2 regions of the Streptomyces sp. NPDC014734 genome follow, and region 2 is predicted to be linked to the other one. Evidence: riboswitches for the same ligand, from Rfam matches in the RefSeq annotation. Region 2 holds a riboswitch; the other holds the start of a gene.
The links. A riboswitch is a leader RNA that binds a small molecule or an ion and turns the genes downstream of it on or off. The one in region 2 is predicted to bind S-adenosylmethionine.

Region 1 (5,008 bases), on a different contig from region 2:
ACCGCCCTCTTCGTGCACGGAAGCTGGCTGCACCTGCTCGGGAACATGCTGTTCCTGTACGTGTTCGGGGCGATGGCCGAGGAGCGCATGGGCCGCACCGAGTTCCTGCTCTTCTACGTCGGCTGCGGCTATCTCGCGCTGGTCGCCTACGCGGCGGCGCACGCCGCGTCCGACCAGACGCTCGTCGGCGCGTCGGGCGCCATCTCGGCGGTGCTGGGGGCGTTCCTCTACCTCTTCCCCAGGGCCCGGGTCACCAGCCTGTTCCCGTTCCTCTTCTTCCTGCCGCTGCGCTTCCCCGCCTGGATCGTGCTGATCTTCTGGTTCGCCCTGCAGTGGCTGGCGGTCCGGGGCGCGGGCGACGGAGGGCCGGGCGTGGCCTATCTGGCCCATGTGGCCGGCTTCGCCCTCGGCTTCCTCTACGCGTGGGGACGCTATCGACGTGCCGATAGAGTGAAGGCTCCAGCCGCGGCCACCGAGGGAGACAGCCAACCGTGATCACCGCGATCGTGCTCATCAAGACCAGCGTGGACCGGATTCCCGAGATCGCCGAGGCCATCGCCGCGCTGGACAGCGTCAGCGAGGTCTTCTCCGTCACCGGTACCCACGACCTCATCGCCATGGTCCGGGTGGCCTCGCACGACGACCTGGCCGACGTCATCCCGGGCCGGATCAGCAAGATCCCCGGCGTCGAGGCCACCGACACCCACGTGGCCTTTCGCACCTACTCCCAGCACGACCTGGAGGCGGCCTTCAACATCGGCCTCGACGGCTGAGAAGTCCCGGCTCACGTCATCCGGCGGGGGCGGACCACATCGGTCCGCCCCCGCCGGATGACGTGGGGGGTCAGAGCTGGGCCTCGCCCCGGTCCGGGACGCAGCGGCCGCCCTCGGTGCGGTACTTCCACTGGGCGCCCTCGCTCACCAGCTCCTTGACCGCGCGCACGAACCGCTCGATGTGCTCGTCCGGCGTACCGGCGCCGAAGCTCACCCGGATCGCGTTGAGCGAGAGCTCCCCCGGCTCGGCCTCGGGCGCGCCGCACTCGCCGACCTGCTGCGGGTCGCTGCCCAGCAGGGTGCGGACCAGCGGGTGGGCGCAGAACAGCCCGTCGCGGACCCCGATGCCGTACTCGGCGGAGAGCGCCGCGGCGAAGTGCGAGCTGTTCCAGCCCTCCACCACGAACGAGATGACGCCGACCCGCGGGGCGTCGTCGCCGAACAGCGAGAGCACCCTGACCTCGGGAACGTCCGCGAGACCGGCCCGGACCGCGGCGACGAGGTGCTGCTCCCGGGCGACCAGGTCGTCGAAGCCCGCGTCGGTGAGCGCCTTGCAGGCGGAGGCGATGGAGTACACGCCGATGACGTTGGGGGAACCGGCCTCGTGGCGGGCGGCGGTGGTGTGCCACTCGACGTCCACCCCGCCGTCGGCACGACGGGCGACCTTGCGCGAGGCGCCGCCACCCGCCAGGTACGGCTCGGCGCCCCGGAGCCAGTCGGCCCGGCCCGCGAGCACGCCCGAACCGAACGGCGCGTACAGCTTGTGTCCGGAGAAGGCGACCCAGTCGACATCCAGGCCGGCGATGTCGACGGGGTGGTGCGGGGCGAGCTGCGCCGCGTCCAGCACGATCCGGGCGCCGTGCGCGTGGGCGGCGGCGGCCAGTTCCCTGACCGGCCACAGTTCGCCGGTGACGTTGGAGGCGCCGGTGACGCAGACCAGCGCGGGGCCGTGGGGCTCGCGGTCGGCGAGCGCCCGCTCCAGTGTCCCGACGGCCTGGGCCGGGGTGCGCGGGGCGTTGAGGTACGTCACCCGGGCGTCGCGCCACGGCAGCAACGAGGCGTGGTGCTCGGTCTCGTAGACGAAGACCTGACAGTCGTCGGGGATCACGGCGGCCAGCAGGTTGAGCGAGTCGGTGGTCGAGCGGGTGAAGACCACCTGGTCGTCGGGGCGGCAGCCGAGGAACTCCGCGACCGTCGCCCGGCTGTTCTCGAACAGGTCCGTGGACAGCTGGGAGAGGTACCCGGCGCCGCGGTGGACGCTGCCGTAGTACGGGGCGTACGCGGCAACGTCGTCCCAGACCCGCTGGAGCGCCGGGGCGCTGGCGGCGTAGTCGAGGGCCGCGTAGGCGACTTCACCACCCGTGACCAGCGGAACCGTTACATCCTTGCCCAGAACCGGCAGAGGGGCACAAAGCGACTGGTCGGCGGCAGCGGTGAAGACAGACATGGCGAACTCCCGTAACAGGCAGGCGAATCGCACGCGCCGACGGACATGCGGCGGCGCGGCGTGAAGAGGAAGAGGGTGCGGAGAAGGGCCGGAAAGCCCTATCGCATTCGCGTGCTCACAAGAGACTCCCTAGGGACCAGGACCCCGGGGGTTGGCATTCGTTGATGCCGAGGGGCCCGCGCTTGCCGCGGACCTCGCTGCCCACGGCCTGGTCTTCACCCGGGGCACCCCGCCACGGACGGAGGGTTGCCGGACAGCGGGCCGGGGCCGTAGTCGCTGTCACTCATGACCTGCTCAGCATCTTGCCATACGTCCGTGAACGCGCAAGGCGCGGTCCGCGATGCGGACCGCGCCCCGCGTCACCTTCCTCGCGCTCAGGCGTTGCTGGCCGCCACCCAGCGCTCCAGCGCCGCCCGGGCCGCCCCGGAGTCGATGGACTCGGCCGCCCTCACGACCCCGGCGGCGAGCTGTTCGTCCAGCGTGCCGTCCGTCGGGTCCAGGGCGACCAGGGCCGCCGCGGAGTTGAGCAGCACTGCCTCGCGCACCGGCCCGGGTTCGCCGGCCAGCACCCGTCGGGCCACGTCCGCGTTGTACGAGGCGTCGGCACCGCGCAGCGCCTGTGCCGGGACCAGCTCCAGGCCGATGTCGCGCGGGTCGAACCGCTGCTCGCGCACCGCGCCGTCCCGCACCACCCAGACCCGCGAGGTCGCCGTCGTCGTCAGCTCGTCGAGCCCGTCGTCACCGCGGAAGACGAGCGCCGAATTGCCGCGCGCGGCGAGGACACCGGCCACGATCGGCGCCATCCTCGCGTCGGCCACACCGACGGCCTGGGCGCGGACCCCGGCCGGATTGGTGAGTGGACCCAGGATGTTGAACGTGGTCTGGGCGCCGAGCTCCTTGCGCGCCCGGGCCGCGTACCGCAGCGCGGGGTGGAACTTCACCGCGAAGCAGAAGGTGATGCCCGCTTCCTCGGCGACCTCGACGACGCGCTCGGCGCTGAGCTCCAGGTTGACGCCGAGCTTCTCCAGCACGTCGGAGGAGCCGCTCGCCGAGGAGGAGGCGCGGTTGCCGTGCTTGACGACCTTGGCGCCGGTGCCCGCGATGACGATCGCGGACATCGTGGAGATGTTGACCGTCTTGGCGAGGTCGCCGCCGGTGCCGACGATGTCGACCGTGCGGCCCGGGACGTGAATGGTGCGGGCGTGCTCGTACATGGCGCGCACCAGGCCCGACACCTCCTCGACCGTCTCGCCCTTGGCGCGCAGCGCCACCGCGAAACCGGCGATCTGCACGTCGGTCGCCTCACCGCTCATGATGCGGTCCATCGCCCACGCGGTGTCGTCCGCGCCCAGGTCCTCGCCGCGCAGCAACGGGTTCAGCACGCCGGGCCAGGAACGGTCCGCCACGCTGTCGCCGCCGATCGGGGTCACAACGTTCATGGTCCGCTCCTGGGGTCCACAGCCGGTAAAAGGGGTCGGCTCCCACCCTATCGAGCACCGGGGACAGCGAAGAGCCCCGTCCATCGGATGGACGGGGCTCCTGCTGTGGCGATCAGTTCAGGCGATCAGTGGTGACCGTGGCCGCTGGTGATCTCCTTGTACTCCTCGACGGTGGGCTTGGCGATCTGGCCGTCCTCGCCGAAGTAGCTCCTGCTGAGCCTGGCGCGCAGCTTCTGCAGCGGGGACACCTTGCGCTCGACGCCGTTCTCGTCGACCGTCGGGCCGATCTCGACCGGCTGGTACTGCTCGTGCGCGGTGAGCGTGTGCAGCTTCTCCGGACCGAGCGGCTCGTGGATCTCGACGAACTCACCGTGCGGCAGGCGCTTGATGATGCCGGACTCGCGCCCGTGCAGCACCTTCTCCTTGTCGCGGCGCTGGAGGCCGAGGCAGATCCGCCGGGTGACGATGAACGCGATGACCGGGCCCGCGAAGATGAAGATCCGGATGAACCAGGAAATGGCGTTGATCGACAGGTGGAAGTGCGTGGCCCACAGGTCGTTGCCACCGCCGATGAAGACGATGACGTACTCGGTGATCCAGGCGACGCCGAAGGCGGTCCGGGTCGGGGCGTTGCGCGGGCGGTCCAGCAGGTGGTGCTCGCGCTTGTCACCGGTGACCCAGGACTCGATGAACGGGTAGAGCGCGATGACCGCGAGCACCAGTCCGAAGACCATCAGCGGGATGAACACGCCCAGGACCAGCGTGTGGCCCCAGAGGTTGATCTCCCAGCCGGGCATCACACGGATCAGACCCTCGGCGAAGCCCATGTACCAGTCGGGCTGGGCGCCGGTGGACACCTGGTCCGGCCGGTAGGGGCCGATGGACCAGACGGGGTTGATCGTGGCGATGGCCGAGATGATGGCGATGATGCCGAAGACCAGGAAGAAGAAGCCGCCGGCCTTCGCCATGTACACCGGCATGAGCGGCATGCCGACGACGTTCTTGTTCGTCCGGCCGGGACCGGCGAACTGCGTGTGCTTGTGGTAGAAGACGAGGATCAGGTGCGCCACCACGAGCCCGAGCATGATGCCCGGCAGCAGCAGGATGTGGATCGAGTAGAACCGGGCGACGAAGTCGTGGCCGGGGAACTCTCCGCCGAACAGGAACATCGAGATGTAGGTGCCGACGATCGGCATCGACAGGATCGCGCCCTGGGTGAAGCGGATACCCGTACCGGACAGCAGGTCGTCCGGGAGCGAGTAGCCGGTGAAGCCGGTGAACATGCCCAGCACGAACAGCAGGAAGCCGAACAGCCAGTTGATCTCACGCGGCTTGCGGAACGCGCCCGT
Region 2 (5,008 bases):
GGGCCCTGGCCAGGGACAACGACGGGCGCTACCGCCTGCCGGAGATCTACCGGCACGCACTCGGTTTCCGGACCAAGGGACGGGCCCGGGTGGTGCGGGGCTGAGAGCCTGCCGGGAGCCCCTGACCGGCGTGTCAGCCCCGTTCGCGTCAGGCCCGTGGGCGCCGAGTCAGTCCCGCAGCGCGTCCAATTGGTCCAGGAACCACTGCTGCGGCGGCAGCGCGACCGCCGCCGCGGCCAGGCGTTCGGTGCGCGCGGACCGTTCGTCGTCCGCCATCGTCAGCGCCTCGTGCAGCGCCTGCGCCGTCGCTGACACGTCGTACGGGTTCACCACGACCGCGTCGCTGCCCAGCTCCTCGTACGCGCCCGCCTCCCGGGACAGCACCAGGGCGCAGCCGCGGTCCGAGACGACCGGGACCTCCTTGGCGACCAGGTTCATGCCGTCGCGGATCGGGTTGACGAGGGCCACGTCGGCCAGCCGGTACGCGGCCAGCGAGCGGGCGAAGTCGTCCTTGACGTGCAGGACGACGGGGGTCCAGGTGGCCGTGCCGTACGCCTCGTTGATGTCGGCGGCGACCCGCCGGACCTCGGCGGTGTAGTCGCGGTATACGGCGAGGTCCTGCCGGGACGGGTAGGCGAAGGCGACGTGGACGACCCGTTCGCGCCATTCGGGCCGCTCGTCGAGGAGTGCGCGGTACGCGAACAGGCCGCGCACGATGTTCTTGGACAGTTCCGTCCGGTCCACCCGGACGATCGTCCTCCGCCCGGGGCCGATCTGCTCGCGCAGCGCCGCCAGTCGCTCGTCCACGTCCGCCTCGTGCGCGCGTCTGCGCAGGAAGCCCGCGTCCGCGCCGAGCCCGTGCACCCCGATCCGGGTGTCCCCGGTGCCGCCCAGGATCTCCGCGCAGCAGCCGGTGAAGGCGTCCGCCCAGCGACGGGTGAGGAAGGCGGCCCGGTCGGCACCCAGGATGCCGCGCAGCAACTGTTCGGCGATGTCGTCGGGGAGCAGGCGGAAGTAGTCGACGGGCGCCCACGGGGTGTGCGAGAAGTGGCCGATGCGCAGGTCGGGGCGGAGCGCCCGGAGCATGCCGGGCACCAGGGCCAGGTGGTAGTCCTGCACCAGGACCGCCGCCCCCTGCCCGGCCTCCTCGGCGAGCGCCTCGGCGAAGGCCCGGTTGTACGTCTCGAACGACGCCCACTGCCGCCGGAACTCCGCGTCGAAGACCGGCTCCAGCGGGGTCTGGTAGAGCATGTGGTGGACGAACCAGAGCACCGAGTTCGCGATCCCGTTGTACGCGTCCGCGTGGACGGCGGCGTCGATGTCGAGCATCCGCACGCCCGGCTCGCCGACCCCGCGCCGGACCGCCTCCCGGTCCCCGTCGCCGAGCGCCGCGCACACCCAGAGCTTGTCGTCGACCGCGCTCAGCCCGGAGACGAGCCCGCCCCCGCCGCGCCTGGTGTCGAGCGAACCGTCCGTGGTGAGGGTGTACGACACCGGGCCGCGGTTGGAGGCGACGAGGACCTGCGCGGAGGACCGGGTCCGGGGCCGGGCGGCGGGCTGGGCTGCGTGCTCGGAGACCATGTTGCGGAATCTAGCCCGATCACGAACCGCCCAAACGTGCGAAGTCCGGCCGGGCCCGGCGGGCCCGGCCCGATGGAGGGCGCCCGACGGGGTCATGCCGTGCGGTGGGCGACGGGGCGGGCTGCGAGACGTGCCACAAGGTGGGCTGCGAGGCGGGCTGCGGGGCTGACGACGAGGTCACGCGGCGTGGCGGGTGAGGTACTCCTCGATCTCGCGCATCGGGGGCCGTTCCTCGGTGTCGACCGGGTGGGTACGCGGCACGAAGCCGTGGTCGCCGCGCTCGAACTGGGTGAGCGAGGGGCGGACCAAATGGCCACGGGACAGCCGGAGTTGGGCGGTCCGGTAGATCGCGGCGGCCATCCGGCCGAGCGCCTGGCCGTCCTGGTGGCGGTGCCTGCGCACCCCCACGTCGACCTGGGCGAGCGCGTCGAGGCCCACCGTGTGCAGGGCGTCGACGAGAAGGCCCAGCTCCACCCCGTACCCGACGGGGAAGGGCAACTGTTCGAGCAGGGAGCGGCGGGCGGCGTACTCGCCGCCGAGCGGCTGGACGAAACCGGCGAGCCGCGGCCAGTGCAGATTGAGCAGCGGGCGGGCCACCAGTTCGGTGACGCGGCCCCCCTGGGCGGCGGCCCGGCTGGTGGTGAGATCGGAAGCGCCACCGGGGGCGCCCCGGGAGACGCCTTCGGAAACGGCTTCGGGAGCGTCGCCGAACGGCCGGTCGTACATCGCCTTGACGAACTGCACGTCCGGTTCGGTCAGCAGTGGGCCGACGATGCCGGAGACGAAGTCCGCCGAGAAGTCCCTCAGGTCGGCGTCGACGAAGCAGACGATGTCCCCGCCGGTCACCAGCAGTGACCGCCACAGCACCTCGCCCTTGCCGGGCACGGCGGGTATGCGCGGGAGTATGTCGTCCCGGTGGACCACCCGGGCCCCGGCCTCCCGGGCCACCTTCGAGGTGTTGTCCGTGGAGCCGGAGTCGATGACCACGAGTTCGTCGACCAGCCGTACCCTCTCCATCAGCTCGCGCCGGATCGTCGTGACGATCTCGCCGACGGTCGCCTCCTCGTTCAGCGCAGGCAGGACGACACTCACGCTCCCGCGTCGCGGGTCCTTCGCCTTGGCCGCCAGGAGGCGTTCCAGCGGGCGGTCGGCGGCTGACCAGGAACGCCTGGTCAGCCAGCGTTCGGCCTCTTCCAGCACGGTCGATACTCCCTGTATGTGATCCATCTCGCGGTTCGGACGACTATCTCAACAGTCCGGGGCTTCGGTTAGAGTCTTGAACAACGCGGACGACCGTCGCATGTCGGGGTCGGTCCGCCGACAAATGCCTGGACCATGTGTTCCAGTGCCACAGCGCTCATCCAGAGGGACTGAGGGAACGGCCCGTTGAAGTCCCGGCAACCCTCCTGCCGACCGCGAGGTCACGGTGGGGAAGGTGCCAATTCCGTCTTGCGGCGAAACGCGTCGCAAGGAAGATGAGGAGAAAGGGCCTCCGCCATCATGGCCGTGCAGACTGCCGCAGCAGACACCGCTTCTTCCGCCGGTGCCTCCCCCGTCGACCTGGGCCCCGCCGCGGCGCTTTCCTGCCGCGAATGCGGCGAGCGATTCGAACTCGGCCCCATTTTCGCCTGCGCGTCCTGTTTCGGGCCGCTCGAAGTGGCGTACGACCTGCCGACCGGTTCCCCCGAGGAGCTGAGGAAGCGCATCGAGGCCGGACCGAACACCATCTGGCGCTACGCGCCGCTGCTGCCGGTCCCCGCCGACGTCGCGGACAAGCCCAACATCAACCCCGGCTTCACCAAGCTGGTCAAGGCCGACAACCTGGCCCGTGAGCTGGGTGTCACCGGTGGCCTGTACGTCAAGGACGACTCCGGCAACCCGACGCACTCCTTCAAGGACCGCGTCGTCGCCATCGCCGTCGAGGCCGCCCGCGCCTTCGGCTTCACCACCCTCTCCTGCTCCTCCACCGGCAACCTCGCCGGTGCGGTGGGTGCCGCCGCGGCCCGCGCCGGCTTCCGCTCCTGCGTGTTCATCCCGCACGACCTGGAACAGGGCAAGGTCGTCATGGCCGCGGTGTACGGCGGTGAGCTGGTCGGCATCGAGGGCAACTACGACGACGTCAACCGCTTCTGCTCGGAGCTCATCGGCGACCCGCTCGGCGAGGGCTGGGGCTTCGTCAACGTCAACCTCCGCCCGTACTACGGCGAGGGCTCCAAGACCCTGGCGTACGAGATCTGCGAGCAGCTCGGCTGGCGGCTGCCCGACCAGATCGTCATCCCGATCGCGTCCGGCTCCCAGCTGACGAAGATCGACAAGGGGCTCCAGGAGCTGATCAAGCTGGGCCTGGTCGAGGACAAGCCGTACAAGATCTTCGGCGCCCAGGCCGAGGGCTGCTCCCCGGTCTCCACCGCGTTCAAGGCCGGTCTCGACGTCGTCCGGCCGCAGAAGCCGAACACCATCGCCAAGTCCCTGGCGATCGGCAACCCGGCCGACGGCCCGTACGTCCTGGACATCGCCCGCCGCACCGGCGGCGCCGTCGAGGACGTCGACGACGAGCAGGTCGTCGACGCGATCAAGCTGCTGGCGCGCACCGAGGGCATCTTCGCCGAGACCGCGGGCGGGGTGACGGTCGGCGTGACGAAGAAGCTGATCGAGAACGGTGTGCTCGACCCGTCGCTGACCACCGTCGTCCTCAACACCGGGGACGGCCTCAAGACGCTGGACGCGGTGGCCGCCACCTCGCAGGCGACCGCGACGATCCGCCCGAGCCTGGACGCGTTCCGCGCCGCCGGCCTCGCCTCCGCCTGATCCTCCCGAGACCGAAGAAAGGCATCCGCCATGAGCGTCAAGGTCCGTATCCCCACCATCCTCCGCACCTACACCGGCGGCCGGGCCGAGGTTCCGGCCGACGGCGAGAATCTCTCCCAGGTCATCGCCTCCCTGGAGCAGAACCACCCGGGCATCGCCGCCCGCGTCCTGGACGACCAGGGCAAGCTGCGCCGCTTCGTGAACGTCTACGTCAACGACGACGACGTGCGCTTCGAGAGCGGGCTGGAGACGGCGACGCCGGACGGCGCCGGCATCTCGATCATCCCCGCCGTCGCGGGCGGCTGCTGACGCTCCCGGGCCTTCGTCGGACGACCCTCCGTCCGCCCGCTGCCGGACGGCTGTCAGGCGGCGGGCGGACGGCCGTCGGGCGGTTTCACGGTGTTATCGAATTGCCCCCTCCGGAACAAACGGAGGGGGCAATTCTGCATGGTTGAGCGCGGTAGAGTGTGGGAAGTCCCCCAGCTTCGCGTGCCGCCCGCCCCATGAGATTGCGCCCGGTCACGACAAGAAGTGGCCAATGTGCTCGATCTTCATGTGCCATAAGTCACTTTTGCCCGGCCCGACTTGCCCCGGAACCTTGTGAATCCTTCATATCCGG

Region 1: it holds a riboswitch for S-adenosylmethionine, as region 2 does, so the genes downstream of both, ACF1CT_RS16080 (aminotransferase class V-fold PLP-dependent enzyme) here and thrC (threonine synthase) in region 2, are expected to answer to the same signal.

The regions. Positions count from the first base shown of each region.
Region 1 covers NZ_JBIBYN010000008.1:262,840-267,847, forward strand. Annotated here, with positions in the region: gene ACF1CT_RS16070 (rhomboid family intramembrane serine protease) at 1-495, shown strand, start outside; gene ACF1CT_RS16075 (Lrp/AsnC family transcriptional regulator) at 492-773, shown strand; gene ACF1CT_RS16080 (aminotransferase class V-fold PLP-dependent enzyme) at 844-2,220, opposite strand; SAM riboswitch class IV at 2,394-2,511, opposite strand; gene trpD (anthranilate phosphoribosyltransferase) at 2,595-3,659, opposite strand; gene ACF1CT_RS16090 (cytochrome bc complex cytochrome b subunit) at 3,785-5,008, opposite strand, start outside.
Region 2 covers NZ_JBIBYN010000019.1:170,538-175,545, forward strand. Annotated here, with positions in the region: gene ACF1CT_RS27145 (KGGVGR-motif variant AAA ATPase) at 1-104, shown strand, start outside; gene ACF1CT_RS27150 (trehalose-6-phosphate synthase) at 169-1,581, opposite strand; gene ACF1CT_RS27155 (glucosyl-3-phosphoglycerate synthase) at 1,759-2,781, opposite strand; SAM riboswitch class I at 2,936-3,063, shown strand; gene thrC (threonine synthase) at 3,082-4,389, shown strand; gene ACF1CT_RS27165 (MoaD/ThiS family protein) at 4,420-4,698, shown strand.